2 regions of the Maccoyibacter intestinihominis genome follow, and region 1 is predicted to be linked to the other one. Evidence: predicted binding sites of a transcription regulator. Region 1 holds the regulator's gene; the other holds the start of a gene.

What was found. Region 1 encodes HrcA, which represses chaperone genes, less so after heat shock. Its sites were predicted from a motif close to TGTTAGCACTCNNNNNNNNNGAGTGCTAACA; they were not measured.
Region 2: a site for HrcA is predicted at 2,963-2,993, ahead of WMO43_RS10700 (Hsp20/alpha crystallin family protein). Genes of this name have one in related genera too.

The regions. Positions count from the first base shown of each region.
Region 1 covers NZ_JBBMEX010000001.1:253,249-262,650, forward strand. The annotation lists gene WMO43_RS01170 (hypothetical protein) at 1-276, shown strand, start outside; gene WMO43_RS01175 (DUF4176 domain-containing protein) at 327-599, shown strand; gene WMO43_RS01180 (hypothetical protein) at 639-1,238, shown strand; gene ylxM (YlxM family DNA-binding protein) at 1,308-1,664, shown strand; gene ffh (signal recognition particle protein) at 1,666-3,015, shown strand; gene rpsP (30S ribosomal protein S16) at 3,054-3,299, shown strand; gene WMO43_RS01200 (KH domain-containing protein) at 3,317-3,547, shown strand; gene rimM (ribosome maturation factor RimM) at 3,627-4,169, shown strand; gene trmD (tRNA (guanosine(37)-N1)-methyltransferase TrmD) at 4,181-4,903, shown strand; gene hrcA (heat-inducible transcriptional repressor HrcA) at 5,060-6,097, shown strand; gene grpE (nucleotide exchange factor GrpE) at 6,119-6,745, shown strand; gene dnaK (molecular chaperone DnaK) at 6,788-8,668, shown strand; gene dnaJ (molecular chaperone DnaJ) at 8,773-9,402, shown strand, end outside.
Region 2 covers NZ_JBBMEX010000011.1:14,565-23,966, forward strand. The annotation lists gene WMO43_RS10685 (DEAD/DEAH box helicase) at 1-552, shown strand, start outside; gene WMO43_RS10690 (MATE family efflux transporter) at 660-2,015, shown strand; gene WMO43_RS10695 (hypothetical protein) at 2,131-2,295, shown strand; gene WMO43_RS10700 (Hsp20/alpha crystallin family protein) at 2,375-2,824, opposite strand; gene WMO43_RS10705 (GGDEF domain-containing protein) at 3,224-4,879, shown strand; gene WMO43_RS10710 (PH domain-containing protein) at 4,920-5,807, shown strand; gene WMO43_RS10715 (energy-coupled thiamine transporter ThiT) at 5,809-6,489, opposite strand; gene WMO43_RS10720 (TIGR03905 family TSCPD domain-containing protein) at 7,247-7,498, opposite strand; gene secA (preprotein translocase subunit SecA) at 7,980-9,402, shown strand, end outside.

The DNA of each region.
Region 1 (9,402 bases):
AAGGCATGGTTTAGAGAAAGAGAAAGAAATGAAATGGGGGTTTTGAAAAAGAGAATCGTTGAAGTGAAGGAATATGAACATCCTGGAGCTAACAATTGGAATGGAATTATAAAAGGAAGAAAACCCGGTATTAGCGTAAATATCTCAATTCCAAATGGTGCGTATATCATGCAGGAAGATAATAACATGGCAATGTTAATTGAAAATGAGGATGGGAATTTTTACCTGATTCCAAGGATAGAAGCAGAACGGGAAAGCAGTAAACAGGAACAATAAAAGCAAGATATCTATCCATAAATACAGTAGAAAAAAGGAGGAAAACAAAAATGAAAGTACAGGAGTTATTTCCAATAGGAAGTGTGGTCAAATTGAGAAATGGTATCAGACCACTTATGATTTTCGGTATCAAACAGACGAATTTAGAGACCAACGAAGAATATGATTACATAGGTGTTCTGTATCCGGAAGGAAATATGGGGGACAAGACGCAATTTCTATTTAATCATGAAGATATTGAGGAAGTAATCTCAAAAGGTTATACAGACGAAACATGGGAAGATTTTATAAAAAGAATGAGAGAATTTTATAAAGAAATCTAAGAAACAGAAGAAGTTGTGAAAAGCGAAGGAGATAAGAGTATGAGACAGATTTGGGAGAAAGAGACAAAGTTAACAAAAGAAGAGGTGCATGAGCGGTTAGAAAAATATTTTACAGATAATAAATATATTAATGCAACAGACGAAATGGGTGTCCTCTTGTGTAATGCTTCTATGAAAAACAGATATTTTCAGATATTTTATAAAGAAGGAATCATAAGAATAGAAGGCTGGGTAAAGAAAGGAAAGAACGAACAGACAACATCCGATAAGAAAAAAGATATTTTAGGCACAGATATGCAGGCTTTTTCCAGAATGTTTTCTGATGATGGAGGAGCAGAACGAAGCTTTGAAGAAGAAAACGGCAATCATGCAGGATATGAAATGCAATTATATCTGGGCTTGCCAAAAGAGCAGCCAAGGCTGGCATGGGTAGGATTGATTCTGGCAATTATTGCAGATTTTTTGGGAAATGCAAGAGCGTGGTTTGTACTGAGTGTCGTTCTGGCAGTTGTAGCATTGTATTGTTCCGTAAAGGGCTCACGCTCCTCTAAACAGTCTGTAGCAGTACTGGGAATGGTTGTGTCCATGGTGTTTTTGTTGCGTGTAGTCAAAATTATAATAATGATTTTAATGTTTTAGACAAACTGTCAAGAAAAAACACTTGACACCATGTGTGCAGTTGTGTTAATCTATCCAAGGTGATAAATGATGGAAGAAAAGGTAACGCAGACATATCTCTATGATTTTTACGGTGAACTGCTCAACGAACACCAGAGAAGAATCTATGAGTACTTTGTATTTGATGATCTGTCCCTTGGAGAGATTGCAGCGGAAGAGGGGATCAGCAGACAGGGCGTTCACGATATGGTAAAGCGGTGTACGAAGACTTTAGCGGGCTATGAGGAAAAGCTGCATTTAATTGAAAAATTTCAGTCGGCGAAACAGAAAGTGGAGACCATCCATCATCTGACACAGACATTCGAAGAGAATGGAAATAAAGAAGAGCATCAGAGAGTTATTATGGAAATTGAACAGATTTCCAATCAGATATTAGAGGAGCTATAACATGGCATTTGACAGTTTATCAGAAAAACTGCAAAACGTATTTAAGGGACTGCGAAGCAAGGGCCGCCTGAGTGAAGAAGATGTCAAGGCAGCGTTAAAGGAAGTAAAATTAGCACTGTTAGAGGCAGATGTCAACTTCAAGGTGGTTAAGAACTTTGTAAAGACCGTACAGGAACAGGCGGTAGGCAGTGATGTCTTAAACGGATTGAATCCGGGACAGACAGTCATCAAGATAGTAAATGATGAGATGGTCCGTCTGATGGGGTCTGAGACAACAGAGATCGCACTTCGTCCGGGTAGTGAGACAACCGTGATCATGATGACCGGTCTGCAGGGAGCAGGTAAGACGACAACGACTGCAAAGTTAGCAGGAAAGTTCAAACAAAAGGGTAAAAAACCATTGTTAGTAGCTTGTGATGTCTATCGTCCGGCAGCGATTGAACAGTTGAAGATCAACGGAGAAAAGCAGGGCGTAGAAGTCTTTGCCATGGGCGATAAGAACAGTCCGGTGGATATTGCAAAGGCAGCGATCGAACATGCGGCGAAAAACGGCAATACCGTTGTGATCTTAGATACAGCCGGAAGACTTCATGTAGATGAAGATATGATGCAGGAACTTGCAGCGATCAAAGAAAACGTTGACGTGGCACAGACAATCTTAGTCGTAGATGCCATGACAGGACAGGATGCAGTCAATGTTGCAGGAACCTTTGATGAAAAAATAGGAATTGACGGCGTCATTTTAACAAAATTAGACGGCGATACGAGAGGTGGAGCGGCACTTTCCATTCGGGCAGTGACCGGAAAACCGATATTGTATGCAGGAATGGGTGAAAAACTTTCTGATCTAGAGCAGTTTCATCCTGACCGCATGGCGAGCAGAATCCTTGGAATGGGAGATGTGCTGACACTGATCGAGAAGGCACAGGAAGAGATAGACGAGGACAAAGCCCGTGAAATGGAGAAAAAGCTCAAAAAAGCAGAATTTGGTTTTGACGATTATTTAGAATCCATGAATCAGATGAAAAAAATGGGTGGACTTTCCAGTATCCTTAGCATGATGCCGGGTATTGGCGGAAGCCAGATCGCAGAGATCGAAAATGCGATGGATGAGAAAAAGATGGCAAGAATTGAAGGGATCATTTATTCCATGACTCCGCAGGAGCGTGCGAATCCTTCTATATTAAATCCGAGTAGAAAACGCAGAGTTGCGAATGGAGCCGGAGTAGATATCAGCGAAGTAAACCGATTAGTCAAACAGTTTGAACAGTCCAGAAAACTGATGAAACAGATGCCCGGAATGATGGGCGCTAAAGGTGGTAAAAGAGGAAGATTTAAATTTCCTTTTTAACAATATAGAAATCAATAACCTATGAGGAGGTGAAACAGATGGCAGTAAAAATCAGATTAAGAAGAATGGGACAGAAAAAAGCACCTTTCTATAGAATCGTTGTTGCAGATTCCAGATCTCCAAGAGATGGAAGATTCATCGAAGAAATCGGAACTTACGATCCGACAAAGGATCCAAGCGAGTACCACGTTAACGAAGAGTTAGCAAAGAAATGGTTAGCAAATGGTGCAAAACCAACCGATACAGTAGGCAGAATCTTTAAAGAAGCCGGAATCGAGAAATAATTGGTGAGGTGGATGTGATGAAAGAATTAGTAGAAGTAATTGCGAAATCACTCGTTGATTATCCGGATGAAGTCCAGGTCACCGAGACAGAGAATGACAAAGCAGTTGTTCTCGAATTAAAGGTTGCCCAGTCAGATATGGGCAAAGTCATTGGCAAACAGGGACGTATTGCAAAAGCGATCCGTACTGTAGTCAAAGCGGCTGCATCCAAAGAAGATAGAAAAGTTATCGTAGAGATTATGCAGTAGCAGTCAGGAGTCTTAAAATTCCCGGAGAATGGGAAGTTTAGGACTCTTTTATTCTATAAACGAAAAGGAATGGAGAATTATGACAGAATTATATCAGGTGGGTGCCATTACCCAGACACATGGAATCCGTGGAGAGGTCAAAGTATTTCCGATGACTGACGATGTGTCGCGCTTTAAGAATATGAAAGAACTGATTTTAGATACCGGAAAAGAACAGATCGTGTTAGAAGTGACAAGTGCAAGACCGCAAAAAAATCTGGTCATTCTAAAATTTAAAGGAATAGATAACATCAATGATGTGGAAAAATATAAAGGCTGTGGATTGTTTGTAACCAAAGAGAACCGTGTAAAATGCAAAAAAGACGAATATTTTATTGCGGATCTGATTGGTCTGCGTGCCATAGACGAAGAAGGAGAAGCCTTTGGAACCATCAGTGATGTGATACAGACCGGGGCAAACGATGTTTATGTTATAACGACAAAGCAGGGAGAAGAAGTGATGATCCCTGCGATCAAAGACTGTATATTAGAGGTGTCCGTGGAAGAACAGGATGGACAGGCAGGCTATGTCAGAATACATCTGCTGCCGGGACTATTAGATCTGAACAACAATCGTAAATAATAGGAGAAGACATGAGATTTCATATATTAACCCTGTTTCCTGACATGGTGGAGCAGGGACTTCATACCAGTATTATTGGAAGAGCAGTTGAAAAAGGACTGCTGGCCATTGAAGCGGTCAATATCCGTGATTATACCGTAGACAAGCATAAAAAAGTGGACGATTATCCCTATGGGGGCGGGGCAGGCATGGTGATGCAGGCACAGCCGATCTATGATGCTTATTTATCCATCGTAGAAAAAATCGGATATCGTCCAAGGACCATCTATTTAACTCCGCAGGGACCGCTTTTTACACAGCAGGCAGCAAAAGAGTTTGCATTAGAGGAAGATGTGATCCTGCTCTGCGGACATTATGAGGGAGTAGACGAGCGTGTCCTAGAGGAGATCGTAACCGATTACATTTCCATAGGAGATTATGTACTGACCGGAGGAGAACTTCCGGCAATGGTTTTAGTTGATGCCATCTCCCGTATGGTTCCGGGAGTGTTAAAAAACCAGGAATCCGGTGAAACCGAATCCTTAGAAGGAAATCTGTTAGAATACCCGCAGTATTCCAGACCGGAGGTGTGGCAGGAGAAAGCCGTTCCGCCGATCCTGTTATCTGGAAATCATCAAAAGGTAGATGAGTGGCGAAGAGAACAGTCCATCTTACGCACCAAAGAGAGAAGACCGGATCTGTTTGAGCGGGCAGAATTAAGTGAGAAAGAACGAAAAGTATACGGAGAGGAATAGTTCAGATCCGTTCCCGGAAATATAAAATAGAAGAAAAACACAAAAAAATCACAAATATTAGTTGACAAAGAAAAACAACGGTGCTATCTTAAGTACATAGATATTAGCACTCCACTTAAATGAGTGCTAACAAACCTCAGAAGGTCAGGTGAGATCATGGAGATGCTCGATGAGAGAAAGACAAAAATCTTAAAAGCCATCATCCGTAATTATTTAGAGACAGGAGAACCGGTTGGTTCAAGAACCATTTCAAAAGATTCGGATTTGAATTTGAGTTCAGCAACCATTCGTAATGAGATGGCGGACTTAGAAGAGATGGGCTATATATTGCAGCCGCATACCTCGGCAGGCAGGATTCCTTCTGACAAAGGTTATCGTTTTTATGTCGATCACCTGATTGAGGAAAAAGATAACGAAGTCACACAGATGAAGGAGTTCATGATAGAACATACCGAGAAAGTGGAGCAGGTATTAAAACAGGTAGCAAAGGTACTTGCAACAAATACCAATTATGCAGCGATGATCAGTGCTCCAAGCTATCAGAAGAGCCGGGTAAAATTCATCCAGTTATCACAGGTAGATGATGAACAGATTCTTGCCGTTATCGTAAGAGAGGGCAACATCGTAAAGAACAAGATCATTTCCGTGGGTGAGCCGCTTGGAAATGAAAGACTTCTGAAGCTGAACATCCTGTTGAATTCCAACTTAAACGGTCTTTCCATAGACCAGATCAATTTAGGAATGATTTCTTTATTAAAAGAACAGGCAGGGATAGACAGTGGAATCGTCAGTGATGTCTTAGATGCAGTAGCAGAGGCGATCGGTGAGGATGAAGATTTACAGATTTATACCAGCGGAGCAACAAACATTTTTAAATATCCGGAACTGAGTGATTCGAAGAGTGCCAGTGAGCTGATCGAGGCATTTGAAGAAAAACAGGAATTAGCAAGCCTTGTATCTGAAACCTTAAACTCAGAAGAGAATACGGGAATTCAGGTTTATATAGGAAATGAAACCCCGATCCAGACCATGAAAGATTGCAGTGTAGTCACCGCAACTTATGAATTAGGAGAGGGAATACAGGGAACCATTGGAATTATCGGTCCAAAGCGAATGGATTATGAGAATGTAATGGATAACCTGAAAAATTTGAAAGTGCAGTTGGATGATATCTTTCGAAAACCGAAAGATTAGCATAGAGAAAGGTGGAACATCATGGCAGAGAATAAGACAGAGGAAGAAATCTTAGAAACAGATACTGTCAACGAAGAAGCCTCTTCAGCAGAAGAGGAAACCAAAGAAGCCGGCAATGAAGCTTCCGCAGGCGAAACAGAAGCCAAAGAAGCAGAGGAAAAGGCAGATAAGAAAGCAGAAAAGAAAGAGAAAAAGGCAAAGAAGAAAAAAGATAAGAAAGACGAACAGATTGAAGAACTTCAGGATCGGGTCAGACGCCAGATGGCAGAGTTTGATAACTTCCGTAAGAGAACGGAAAAAGAAAAAGCCCAGATGTTTGAAGTCGGAGCTAAGAGTATTATCGAAAAGATACTTCCGGTCATAGACAATTTTGAAAGAGGACTCGCAAGTATCCCGGAGGAAGAAGCAGGAAGTGCTTTTGCCGATGGAATGAACATGATATATAAGCAGCTCATGAATGAGTTAGAGCAGGCTGGTGTAGCACCAATTGAAGCAGTTGGCGAAGAATTTGATCCGGAATACCACAATGCAGTGATGCAGGTGGAAAATGACGAATTAGAATCAGGAACCGTTGCACAGGAATTACAAAAAGGCTACACATACCGTGACAGTGTGGTAAGACACAGCATGGTAGCAGTCGTACAGTAAGCAGCAAAGAAAGAATTCATATATATTTAGGAGGAATGACTTATGAGTAAGATTATCGGTATTGATTTAGGAACAACAAACAGTTGTGTAGCAGTTATGGAAGGTGGTAAACCGGTTGTTATCGCAAATACAGAAGGTGCAAGAACCACACCATCCGTTGTAGCATTTACAAAGACAGGAGAAAGACTTGTCGGAGAACCTGCAAAACGTCAGGCAGTTACCAATGCAGAAAAAACAATCTCTTCTATTAAAAGAGAGATGGGTACAGATTACAAAAAAGAGATCGATGGCAAAAAATACAGCCCACAGGAAATCTCAGCAATGATCTTACAGAAATTAAAAGCAGATGCAGAAGGATACTTAGGAGAAAAAGTATCAGAAGCAGTTATTACCGTGCCTGCATATTTCAACGATGCACAGCGTCAGGCAACCAAGGATGCCGGCAAGATCGCAGGCTTAGAAGTAAAACGTATCATCAACGAGCCTACAGCAGCAGCATTAGCTTATGGACTTGACAATGAAAAAGAGCAGAAGATCATGGTTTACGACTTAGGTGGTGGTACATTCGATGTTTCCATTATCGAGATCGGTGACGGTGTTATCGAAGTATTATCTACATCCGGTAACAACAGACTTGGTGGAGATGATTTCGACCAGAAGATTACAGACTGGATGTTAGACGAGTTTAAGAAAGCAGAAGGCGTAGACTTATCTACTGATAAGATGGCACTTCAGAGATTAAAAGAAGCAGCAGAGAAAGCAAAGAAAGAGTTATCCTCTGCAACAACAACAAACATCAACCTTCCGTTCATTACAGCAACAGCAGAAGGACCAAAACATTTTGATATGAACTTAAGCCGTGCAAAATTCGATGAGTTGACACACGACTTAGTAGAAAAGACAGCAGAACCTGTTCAGAACGCATTAAGAGATGCAGGACTGACAGCAGCAGATTTAGGTCAGGTACTCTTAGTTGGTGGTTCTACAAGAATCCCGGCAGTACAGGATAAAGTAAAACAGTTAACAGGTAAAGAGCCAAGCAAATCCTTAAACCCGGATGAGTGTGTTGCACTTGGTGCATCTATCCAGGGCGGTAAATTAGCAGGAGATGCCGGCGCAGGTGAGATCCTCTTACTGGATGTTACTCCACTGTCCTTATCCATTGAGACAATGGGCGGTATCGCAACCAAGTTAATTGAGAGAAATACAACGATCCCTACAAAGAAGAGCCAGACCTTCACAACAGCAGCAGATAATCAGACAGCCGTTGATATCAACGTAGTACAGGGTGAGAGACAGTTCGCAAGAGATAACAAATCCTTAGGACAGTTCCGTTTAGATGGAATCCCACCGGCACGTCGTGGTGTACCGCAGATCGAAGTAACTTTCGATATTGATGCAAACGGTATCGTAAATGTATCTGCAAAAGATTTAGGAACAGGAAAAGAGCAGCATATCACAATCACAGCAGGTTCTAATATGTCTGATGATGATATCGAAAAGGCAGTCAAAGAGGCAGCTGAATTCGAGGCACAGGATAAGAAGAGAAAAGAGGCAATTGATACCAGAAATGATGCAGATGCTTTCGTATTCCAGACAGAAAAAGCATTAGAGGAAGTAGGTTCATCCCTTGATGCAGCAGATAAGTCAGCAGTAGAAGCAGACTTAAATGCATTAAAAGCAATGGTAGAAGCACATCAGAATGCAGAAGATATGACAGATGATCAGGTTGCAGAGATGAAAGCAGCAAAAGAGAAACTGACAGAGAGTGCACAGAAAGTATTTGCTAAGATGTATGAGCAGGCTCAGCAGGCACAGGGTGCAGGTCCGGACATGGGAGCGGCAGGTCCTGATATGGGCAGTGCAAATGCAGGAAGCAATGCAGATGATGATGTAGTAGACGCAGATTATAAAGAGGTATAAAAGCAGGCAAAAATACTGTAGCAGACAGTGAGGCAGGCTTTAGAGGAAAAGGGTTGGCGGCATCTGCCGTCAGCCCTTATACACGATAAAAGAAGGAACAGATTATGGCAGAACAGAAAAGAGATTATTATGAAGTCCTCGGCGTCGAAAAAAATGCCGATGATGCAGCAATCAAAAAAGCATATCGTGCATTGGCAAAAAAATATCATCCTGACATGAATCCGGGGGATCAAGAGGCTGAAAAGAAGTTTAAAGAGGCGTCCGAGGCATATGCAGTACTTAGTGATCCTGAAAAGAGAAAACAGTATGACCAGTTTGGTCATGCTGCCTTCGAAGGTGGTGCAGGCGGAGCCGGTGGATTTGATTTCTCAGGCATGGATTTTGGCGATATATTTGGTGATATATTTGGTGACTTCTTCGGAGGAGGGACTTCCAGGAGAGGACCGGACAATGGACCAAGACGAGGAGCCAATTTACGCGCAAGAGTGCGTATTACATTTGAGGAAGCAGTTTTCGGCTGTGAGAAACAGATCGAGATCACATTAAAAGATGACTGTACCACCTGTGGCGGTTCCGGTGCGAAACCGGGAACAAGCAAAGACACCTGTCCAAAATGTGGTGGAAAAGGAAAAGTTATGTACACCCAGCAGTCACTCTTTGGTATGGTACAGAATGTACAGACCTGTCCGGAATGTGGTGGAACAGGACAGATCATCAAAGAAAAATGTAAAGAC
Region 2 (9,402 bases), on a different contig from region 1:
ATATATAGCGTAACGGAAGAATACGACTATATCAAAAATTCCATCTATAAAACGTATTTAGCCTGTGATGCGGTCAGTGAGGAAATTTTACTCAGCCACCATTATCGCTGCAATGAAAAGATCATTGCATTTAACAATCAGAAATATTATAACAACAAACTGGTGATCAACAGTCAGAGTCAGGCAGATACACCGCTGATATTTAAAAATATTGCAGGGAATACCACGAATTACAAAAATACCGCACCAAGGGAAGCGGAAGAGATCATAGAGTTTATCAAAGATAATCCCGATAAAAGTATCGGTGTGATCACACCGTTTACCAATCAAAAAGAGCTGATCCATGCCATGTTGCAGGAAAACGGTATGAAAGATGTACCATGTGGCACAGTCCATGCCTTTCAGGGGGACGAAAAGGATGTTGTACTTTTTTCACTTGCATTGACAGAGCAGACCGGGCAGGGCACCTATGACTGGTTAAAAAATAATAAAGAACTGATCAATGTGGCAACATCAAGAGCCAAAGAACAGTTAGTCATACCCTTTTTATAAGAAAAGGAAGTAAAATGATATTGAAAGATCGGACAAAATGATTTAAGCTATTCCGTGGCTGAAATGAAAAAACGAGAAATTTTGATCATATAGAAGGAGCAATACAAATGAAGATACAAAAACAGGTTCCGCTTACAGAGGGGCCGATCTTAAAATCACTGACCGGACTGGCGGTGCCGATCATGATCTCTTCCTTTTTAGGAACACTTTATAATATCACGGATATGGCGTGGATCGGACTGTTAGGCTCTAAGGCAGTGGCAGCGGTGGGAGTCGGCGGCATGTATGTTTGGCTGTCACAGGGACTTGCTTCACTTGCCCGTATGGGTGGACAGGTGCATGTGGCACAGTGTCTTGGACGAGGAGATAAAGAGCAGGCACACCGGTATGCTAAGACAGCCGTGCAGCTTTCAATCCTTTTAGGACTTGCCTTTGCGGCAGTCAGTCTGTTGTTTACAGATCCGCTGGTCGGATTTTTTAAATTAGAGGGTGTAAAAACAATCCTAGATGCAAAAATATATATGCGCATCACCTGCGGTCTGATCCTGTTTTCCTTTTTAAACCTGACACTGACCGGATTGTATACGGCGCAGGGAGATTCTAAGACACCGTTTGTGGCGAACTTTATCGGACTGCTCATCAACCTGTTATTAGATCCTCTTTTAATCTTAGGAGTAGGGCCGTTTCCGAGGATTGAAGTGGCGGGAGCAGCAGTTGCGACGGTCAGCGCACAGCTCGTCGTTATGCTTGTGATGATGGTCGGAGTATTCCGCTCGAAAAAAGAAGAAAATGTACTCAAAGGAATCCGCCTTTTTGAACCGTTTTCCAAAGAAGAACTTGGAAACATCTGTAAGATCGGAGGTCCTACGGCAATACAGGGAATGGTATACTGTATGATCTCCATGGTGCTGACCAGAATGGTGGCAGCGTTTGGTGCAGAAGCGATCGCAACCCAGCGGGTGGGCGGACAGATAGAATCTGTTTCCTGGAATACGGCAGACGGATTTGCGGCGGCATTAAATGCCTTCGTCGGTCAGAACTATGGTGCGAAAAAAATGGACCGTGTGCAGGAGGGTTATCGGATCTCCTTTTGGACGGTAGCTATCTGGGGAGCTTTGATCATGCTGGCATTTATTATTTTTCCGGGGCCGATAGCCGGAGTATTTTTCCATGAAGAAAAAGCCATGGAAATAGCCATCAGTTATCTGATCATCATCGGATTCAGCGAAGCATTTATGTGCGTGGAACTGATGACGATCGGAGCGTTGTCCGGCCTTGGCAAGACAAAACTGTGCAGTGTGATCAGTATTACGGCGACCTCTATGCGTATTCCGTTAGCAATGGTTTTAAGTCGTACCTCATTAGGTCTGGATGGAATCTGGTGGGCATTGACGCTGACCTCCGTAGCGAAAGGAATCATCTTCTATCTGACCTTCCGTTATCAGATGCGTGAAAAATGTTGACGGGATTTTTCGAAAGGTGTTAATCTAAAAACGATAAAGATCAGAATGAAATGAAAGGAGAGTGCGGTATGAACGGATTAGGATATGTGCCGTCCGGTGCATTGGCAGATTGAATGTGCTGATAGAAGTCGCATCCGGTATCGCCGTATTCCCGGGGGGAGTGCTAACGGAAAAATCATACATTACCTGTTATTTTGCAGAAGCCGGTCTGCGGAGAATACAGATCAGCATTTTAATGCTGGTAACGGCAATCATTATGTGGCGTTATAAGAAAGATTGATAAAAAAATCCGGGTGCCAGTCGGCATCCGGATTTTTCACTAGAGATTATGTTTCTGAAAGGAACTTATTAAAGGAGAATTATCCTTCAATTGCAATGTAGTTGTCCTTTGGAAGAGATTTTACATCTTTCTTAGGAAGGCTCAGTCTGAGGATTCCGTCCTCAAATTTTGCATGAACATCGTCCTGGGTAACGCCTTCGCCTACATAGAAGCTACGGCTCATGCTGCCGCTGTAGCGCTCTTTGCGGATGTAGGTTCCGTCTTTTTCCTGTTCATCCTTATCGAGACCTTTGCTGGCAGAAATGGTAAGGTAACCATCCTGAAGCTGTGCTGAGATATTGTCTTTCTTAAATCCCGGCAGGTCAATGTCTACTTCATAGCCGTCTTTGGTTTCGCGGACATCTGTCTTCATAAGGTTCTTTTCATGTTTTCCATACAGAGGATTCTTCTTACCAAAGAATTCATCTTCAAATGGGAAGTCCATCCAGTTATCAAATAAGTTTTCTCCAAAAATACTAGGCATCATCATAAGTCATGTCTCCTTTCTATGACGTTGTTGATATTTAAGCACTGTCGGAGAATCCGAAGTGTTGAAGTTATGTTTGAACTCGGTTTCGATTTTCTTATTTCTCTATTTCCTTTGTTCAAGTAGAACTATAGCACTGATTATTAGCACTGTCAATAGATGAGTGCTAATAAAATTGTGAAATTTATGTGAAAACAATAAAAAGATAAATATTAAATAAAAAAACAATAAAAAGTCGCGCAATAATGAACGTAAATATAGGAAAACCGACGGATTGTAAATGCGGGGAAACTGCCGGAAAGGGCATTATTTCATTGAATCTACAGGGGGTCTATGGTACAATATATATAAATTTACAGTTACATATAGGAAGCTATATGCGACACAGGAGCAGGTGAGCATATGAAGTTTTTTAAAGAATATATTATAACGGCCATTGTCGGATTGCTACTGGCCGTTGTTTTGATTGTAAGCGCAAAAGATGAAGGAAATACCCTTACGAATGCGAAGCAGAGAAGTTACGATGACAACTGGACAGTTCAGATAGGAAAACAGGAAAAGTTTTATAAGGAGCTCCCCGATACACTTCCAAGAAAAAATAATGAGACAAAATTCATATTAAAAAAACAGCTTCCGCAGGAGATTGCACATGGTGACACGGTAGCATTTTATATGGGACATAATGTGATACATGCTTATGTGGATAATGAAATGGTCTATTCTTTTAATATTCCAAAGGACTATGAAAAAACCAGTAAGACACCGGGAACAACCTGGACTTTTATCAATCTTTCGTCGGAGTATGCAGGAAAGACACTAACCATTGAGTTAGAACCGGTCTACGAAGATAAAGCAGAGACTCTTCCGGATATTATATATGGCGACAGTGCAAAGATTGTCGTTGATATTATTACAGACCGTTCTTTGGCTCTATTTGCATCAATATTGATGTTTGCCATTGGACTGGCAATTATTATCGGATTGATGTATTTCCAGCGGGAACTCCATGTGCCGGATTATTTATACTGGCTGGGAGTGTTTTCTATTGTTGTGGCATTCTGGTCCGGTATTCAGACACAGATCATCTCTCTGATCTATGCCCAGAATGTGAGGGGAAATCAGGTGGCATTTATCGTATTCCAGATGCTTTTAATTCCACTGGTTTCATTTGTGAAAAATTTCTGTGAAGTAGAAGAAAGTAAGATATATGATGGAATCTGTGTTGCCAATGTGGTGATACTTGTAGTGACAACGGTTCTGCAGTTTTTGGGGATCAGAGATTATAGGGAAACCATATGGATGGCATACGTTGTCTACGGTATCGGATTCCTCTGGATGCTCTGGATCGTTGGAAAACGGATTGTACAGGGTAAGAAAAAAGAACGAAGAAGAATGATCATACAGGGGCTGTGTCTGGGTGAACTTCTGTTTTTTGTGGGATATGATATGGTACGTTATCTGCAGTGTGAGACGGTGGATTCTGCAAGATTGAGCCGATATGCCCTACTGGCCTATATCGTGATCATGCTTTGCATTGTATTTCAGAATTCCATTCACCTGATGCGTTTAGGTGAGCAGTTTGAAAATATCTCGAAGGAAGCAAGAATCGATGCACTGACAAAACTTTCTAACCGTACGGCATTTGAACATGATTTGATGTCATATGAAGCAACACAGAAGTCGGCAGCAGTTATGTTCGATCTGAACAATCTGAAATATTTTAACGATACACATGGTCATGCGACCGGAGATTATTACATTATTGTATGCAGTGAGATCATTCAGGATATTTTCGGTATGTATGGAAAAGTCTATCGGATCGGTGGAGATGAATTCTGTGCAGTAACAGAAGGTGTTACCGAAGAAGAATTCATGGAGTTGCGAAGAGGAATGAACGACAGGATCGAGGCATTGAATGGAAGATTTTTTGAAAATAAAATGTCTGTAGCATCCGGTTATGCAGCGTATGATAAGAAGTCCGATCATGATATTCACGATACGATCAAGCGGGCAGATCAGAAGATGTATGAATGTAAGGCGGCCATGAAGGGACGCTGATCATAAAAAGCAGAGTAGGTAGTAGAAAGGAGCAGTTGGCATGAACGTCAGCATTATCATTGCAGTTTGTTATTATATCGTATTAATCGCTCAGTTTGGAATTATGTGGAAAGCAAAGAATCCGGGAGAAAATGAGATTTTTTCAATTACGGTTCCAAATGAAAAATTAGAAAACGAGGAGATCAAAGGGGTTCAGAAAAAATATATGACGATGCTGGGAATTTTCACAGTGATCTTTGTGGCTGCGCCGGCAGTGATGTTTGGAACAGACAATGGAACCGTACAGGTATTGCTCTGGATGATCCTATTTTTACTGTTGGTCGTATGCAGCTATCTGCCATATTGGGTTGCGAATGCCAGAGTAAAAACATTGAAAGCAGAACATCATTATATGGATGGATGTTCCCTTCCACAGATCGATGAGCAGTGGAGACATGGAATTTTTTATTATAATCCGGGTGATACGCGTCTGAATGGCGAAAAAAAGATCGGAGTCGGAACCTGTATCAACCATGCAAAACCAATGGGAAAATTCCTGAGCGTGTTAGCCTGGGTACTGATCGCTCTGTTATTGGTATTTGGAGTATATTTAGTCCGTGCACAATCACTTCCGTTGACACTTACTTATAAAGACGGAGTCCTGGAATCGGGACAGACAAGAACGAATTACACGATAGATGTCGATACAATGCAGTTTATTATGTTCTTAGATAAACTTCCAAGCAACAGTAAAGTATTTGGAACCGGTATGGATAATTTACAAAGAGGAATCTATAATGTGGAAGGATTTGGCGAATGCCGAATGAATGTCAATCCGCAGAATCAGGCATTTATCCTGATTCAGACGGAAGACGGATGTTATATCTTCTCAGCCGATAAAGACGAGAAGACATCCGAAGTATACCAGCAGTTAAAGGATGATCTGTAGATTATTCACGGGCGAGCTGCTGGATGTGCTGCAATGCTTTGCTGACAGCAGGGATTGCAATGATCACTAAAGTGATGATGGCTTCCGGTATTAAATAGAATCCGTTATAAACTAAGGAATAAACCGGAGCGCTCATTCCGCTTCCCTCTGCGTATGCAGCAAAGAATAAGAGTCCTGATAAAAATGCAAAGACATATCGCCCGAGCACACCGACGATGTAGCCTTTGATCAGTCCGTGTTTGGAGTCATGGAAGAAACCGGATAATCCCAATGCACCAAAAGCCAGAGGATAATCTACCAGCAACTGTGGAATGGAATAGAAGACCGGATCGATGACGAACTGTAAAAGTCCGTAAGCAACAGAAGTCATAATACCGACTTCCGGACCGTACCAGTAACCGATCAATACAATGAACAGCATACTGAACAGCGTAATGGAGCCGCCCATTGGAAGGTGAAACAGCTTAATCATAGATGTTACGGTTCCAAGGGCCATAGCAACAGCAGAAAATACTAACTGCTTTGTGGAAAGCTTGTGGGAGCCCTTACGACTATGAATAAAAAGAGCAGCTGCGATTAAGATGACGATTAGTGCAACAATGGTGAGAATACCACCGGTAGTAAGCTGAAAGACATCTTCATCCCAGCTGTTTTTTGTTGCAAAAGCAAAAAAATTGGACATAATAAAACCTCCTGTGTCCTATAATCTTATGTAGTTATACGTTAACGTTGCTACTATAGCAATCCGCAGGGAGAATGTCAAGGTGTGCATCCCTGGCTGATACCTCTCAGCTTATGCGTGGATCGTATGCATGGAGTCAGAATGTATCCGTCAGATATGCAGGGTAGCAGTTGCCGCTAAAAGCAGACATAAAAAATCACACAAAAAAAGCACCACCTCTGAATAAGTTCTTCAAAGATGATGCCTTTAAACTTCATAATCCAATGGACTGTCCTCACTTTCTTCTTGTGTTTCTTTTTGGGTTTAGCTTACGTTTTTGGTGGACCGTACCTCCTTGTTTTTATTTTTTATAAATCATCCAATCGCGATTGTGTTGGAGATTTTTTGAATTCAGCTTTTTCACGAGGTGCTGAAGTTCTTTTTTCATTTTTGAAATCGGATTCCAAAATCTTTATTCTTTCCGGCTTATGAACTCTTCCTGTTAAGTTCTTTGTTCGATTGGTATTCGACTTTATCCTTTTATCCTTCTTTGAATTTCAGATTATGAAAACTGCCATTCTTAAATGCTTTTTCGTTGTAGTCTTATGTTCCCATTGGACTGTACCTCCTTGTTTTTTATTTGTCTTCTGTTCTTTTGTTGATTTTATATTAACAGATAGAATGAGGTTTGTCAACAAGAAATTTTAAAATTTTTAAATAAATAATAAATTATCTGAAAGTTGAGAATAAAACAAACAATTAGTACAACAAAAACGAATTATTTGGATGCTTCGTATGCCTCGCGACAGGCTCTTGCTAACTGATCACCACAGGAAGTCGGACGGCCGTTACAGGAGATGCCGCTCAGCCTTTTCTCTACTTCGTCAATCGTCATGCCCTCTACCAGTTTTGGGATCGCCTGCAGGTTTCCGTCACAGCCACCGTAGAATTTTACATGTTTGATGATGTTGCCATCTAATTCAATATCGATCTGTTTTGAACAGGTTCCTTTCGTCTGATAAGTATACATAAATGTTCCTCCTTTGCGTTTTATAAAATTTGTAAAAAACGATTTTGATTGCCGGATTCGGGCTTCAACATGATATTTTAACGATACTTTTATTAATTGCACAAATGAGATATGGAAGGTTTCTTTTTGTGCAATGGAAATGAAACTCTAGAAATCATGGAGCTCCTTAGCGAACATGATTTCTGTTTTATGAGGTTCATTGGAATGGTCTGCACAAGGAAACATGAAATGTCTCATTTGTGTAATCTGGTATATAACATCAAAAATACCATGTTGAAACCCGAATCCTTTGATATTATAGCATGAAGTTTATAATAGGAAGTCATTTTTACAAAAATTTAATAATTCGTTCATAGCTTTATGGGGGATTATGTATTGTTTCACTGGGGAAATCGTGATAAAATATTCTCTATATGCAAGTATTTTTTATTTTAGGAAAGACTGCTATGGGAAAGATGGCAGAGACGATAGGAGATCGAATATGAAGATAGCAGAAAAATTGTTTGGCACGCATAGTGACAGGGAACTTAAAATTGTAAATCCAATCGTAGACAAGATTGAGGCAATGCGGGACTCCATGATGGCATTGTCTGATGAAGAACTGAGAGATAAAACAAAAGAGTATAAGAAACGTTTAGAAGAAGGCGAGACATTAGACGATCTGCTTCCGGAGGCATTTGCAACAGTAAGAGAGGCAGCAAGACGTGTTCTTGGCATGGAGCACTACCGTGTACAGCTTATGGGTGGTGTGGTACTGCACCAGGGACGTATTGCGGAGATGAAAACCGGTGAAGGTAAGACCTTGGTATCCACACTTCCGGCATATCTGAATGCATTGGAAGGAAAAGGTGTACACATCGTTACCGTCAATGATTATCTGGCAAAACGTGATGCTGAGTGGATGGGAAAAGTTCATGAATTTTTAGGACTGACCGTAGGTGTGGTTTTAAATAGTATGGACAACGATGAGCGCCGCGAGGCATATAACTGTGATATTACTTATATTACGAATAATGAACTTGGATTTGACTACCTGAGAGATAACATGGTCATTTACAAGGAGCAGCTGGTACAAAGAGGCCTTCATTATGCAATTATCGACGAGGTTGACTCCGTATTGATCGACGAAGCGAGAACACCGCTTATTATTTCCGGTCAGAGTGGAAAATCTACCAGTCTTTATGAAGCCTGCGATATTTTAGCAAGACAATTGGTACGAGGCGAAGAGAGCCAGGAGTTTTCCAAGATGGATGCCATCATGGGAATTGAAGTGGAAGAGAGCGGAGATTTTATCGTAAATGAAAAAGATAAAGTCGTAAACCTGACACAGGATGGTGTGAAGAAGGTAGAGCAGTTCTTTAAGATTGACAACCTTGCAGATCCGGACAACTTAGAAATCCAGCACAACATTATTTTAGCACTCCGTGCACACAATCTGATGTTCCGCGATCAGGACTATGTCGTTCAGGATGATCAGGTATTGATCGTAGATGAGTTTACCGGACGTATCATGCCGGGCCGCCGTTATTCTGACGGACTGCATCAGGCAATTGAGGCAAAAGAGCATGTAAAGGTTAAGAGAGAAAGTAAGACATTAGCAACCATTACTTTCCAGAACTTCTTTAATAAATATGATAAAAAAGCAGGTATGACAGGTACCGCTTTAACAGAGGAAAAAGAGTTTCGTGATATTTACGGAATGGACGTTATCGTCATTCCTACGAATAAACCGGTTATCCGTGAGGACTTACAGGATGCCGTTTATAAGACGAAAAAAGAAAAATATCATGCAGTAGTTGAGGAAGTGATTAAGGCACATGAAAAAGGTCAGCCGGTATTGGTCGGAACCATTACCATTGATATTTCCGAGGAAATCAGCCGGCTTTTGAAAAAAGCAGGAATTC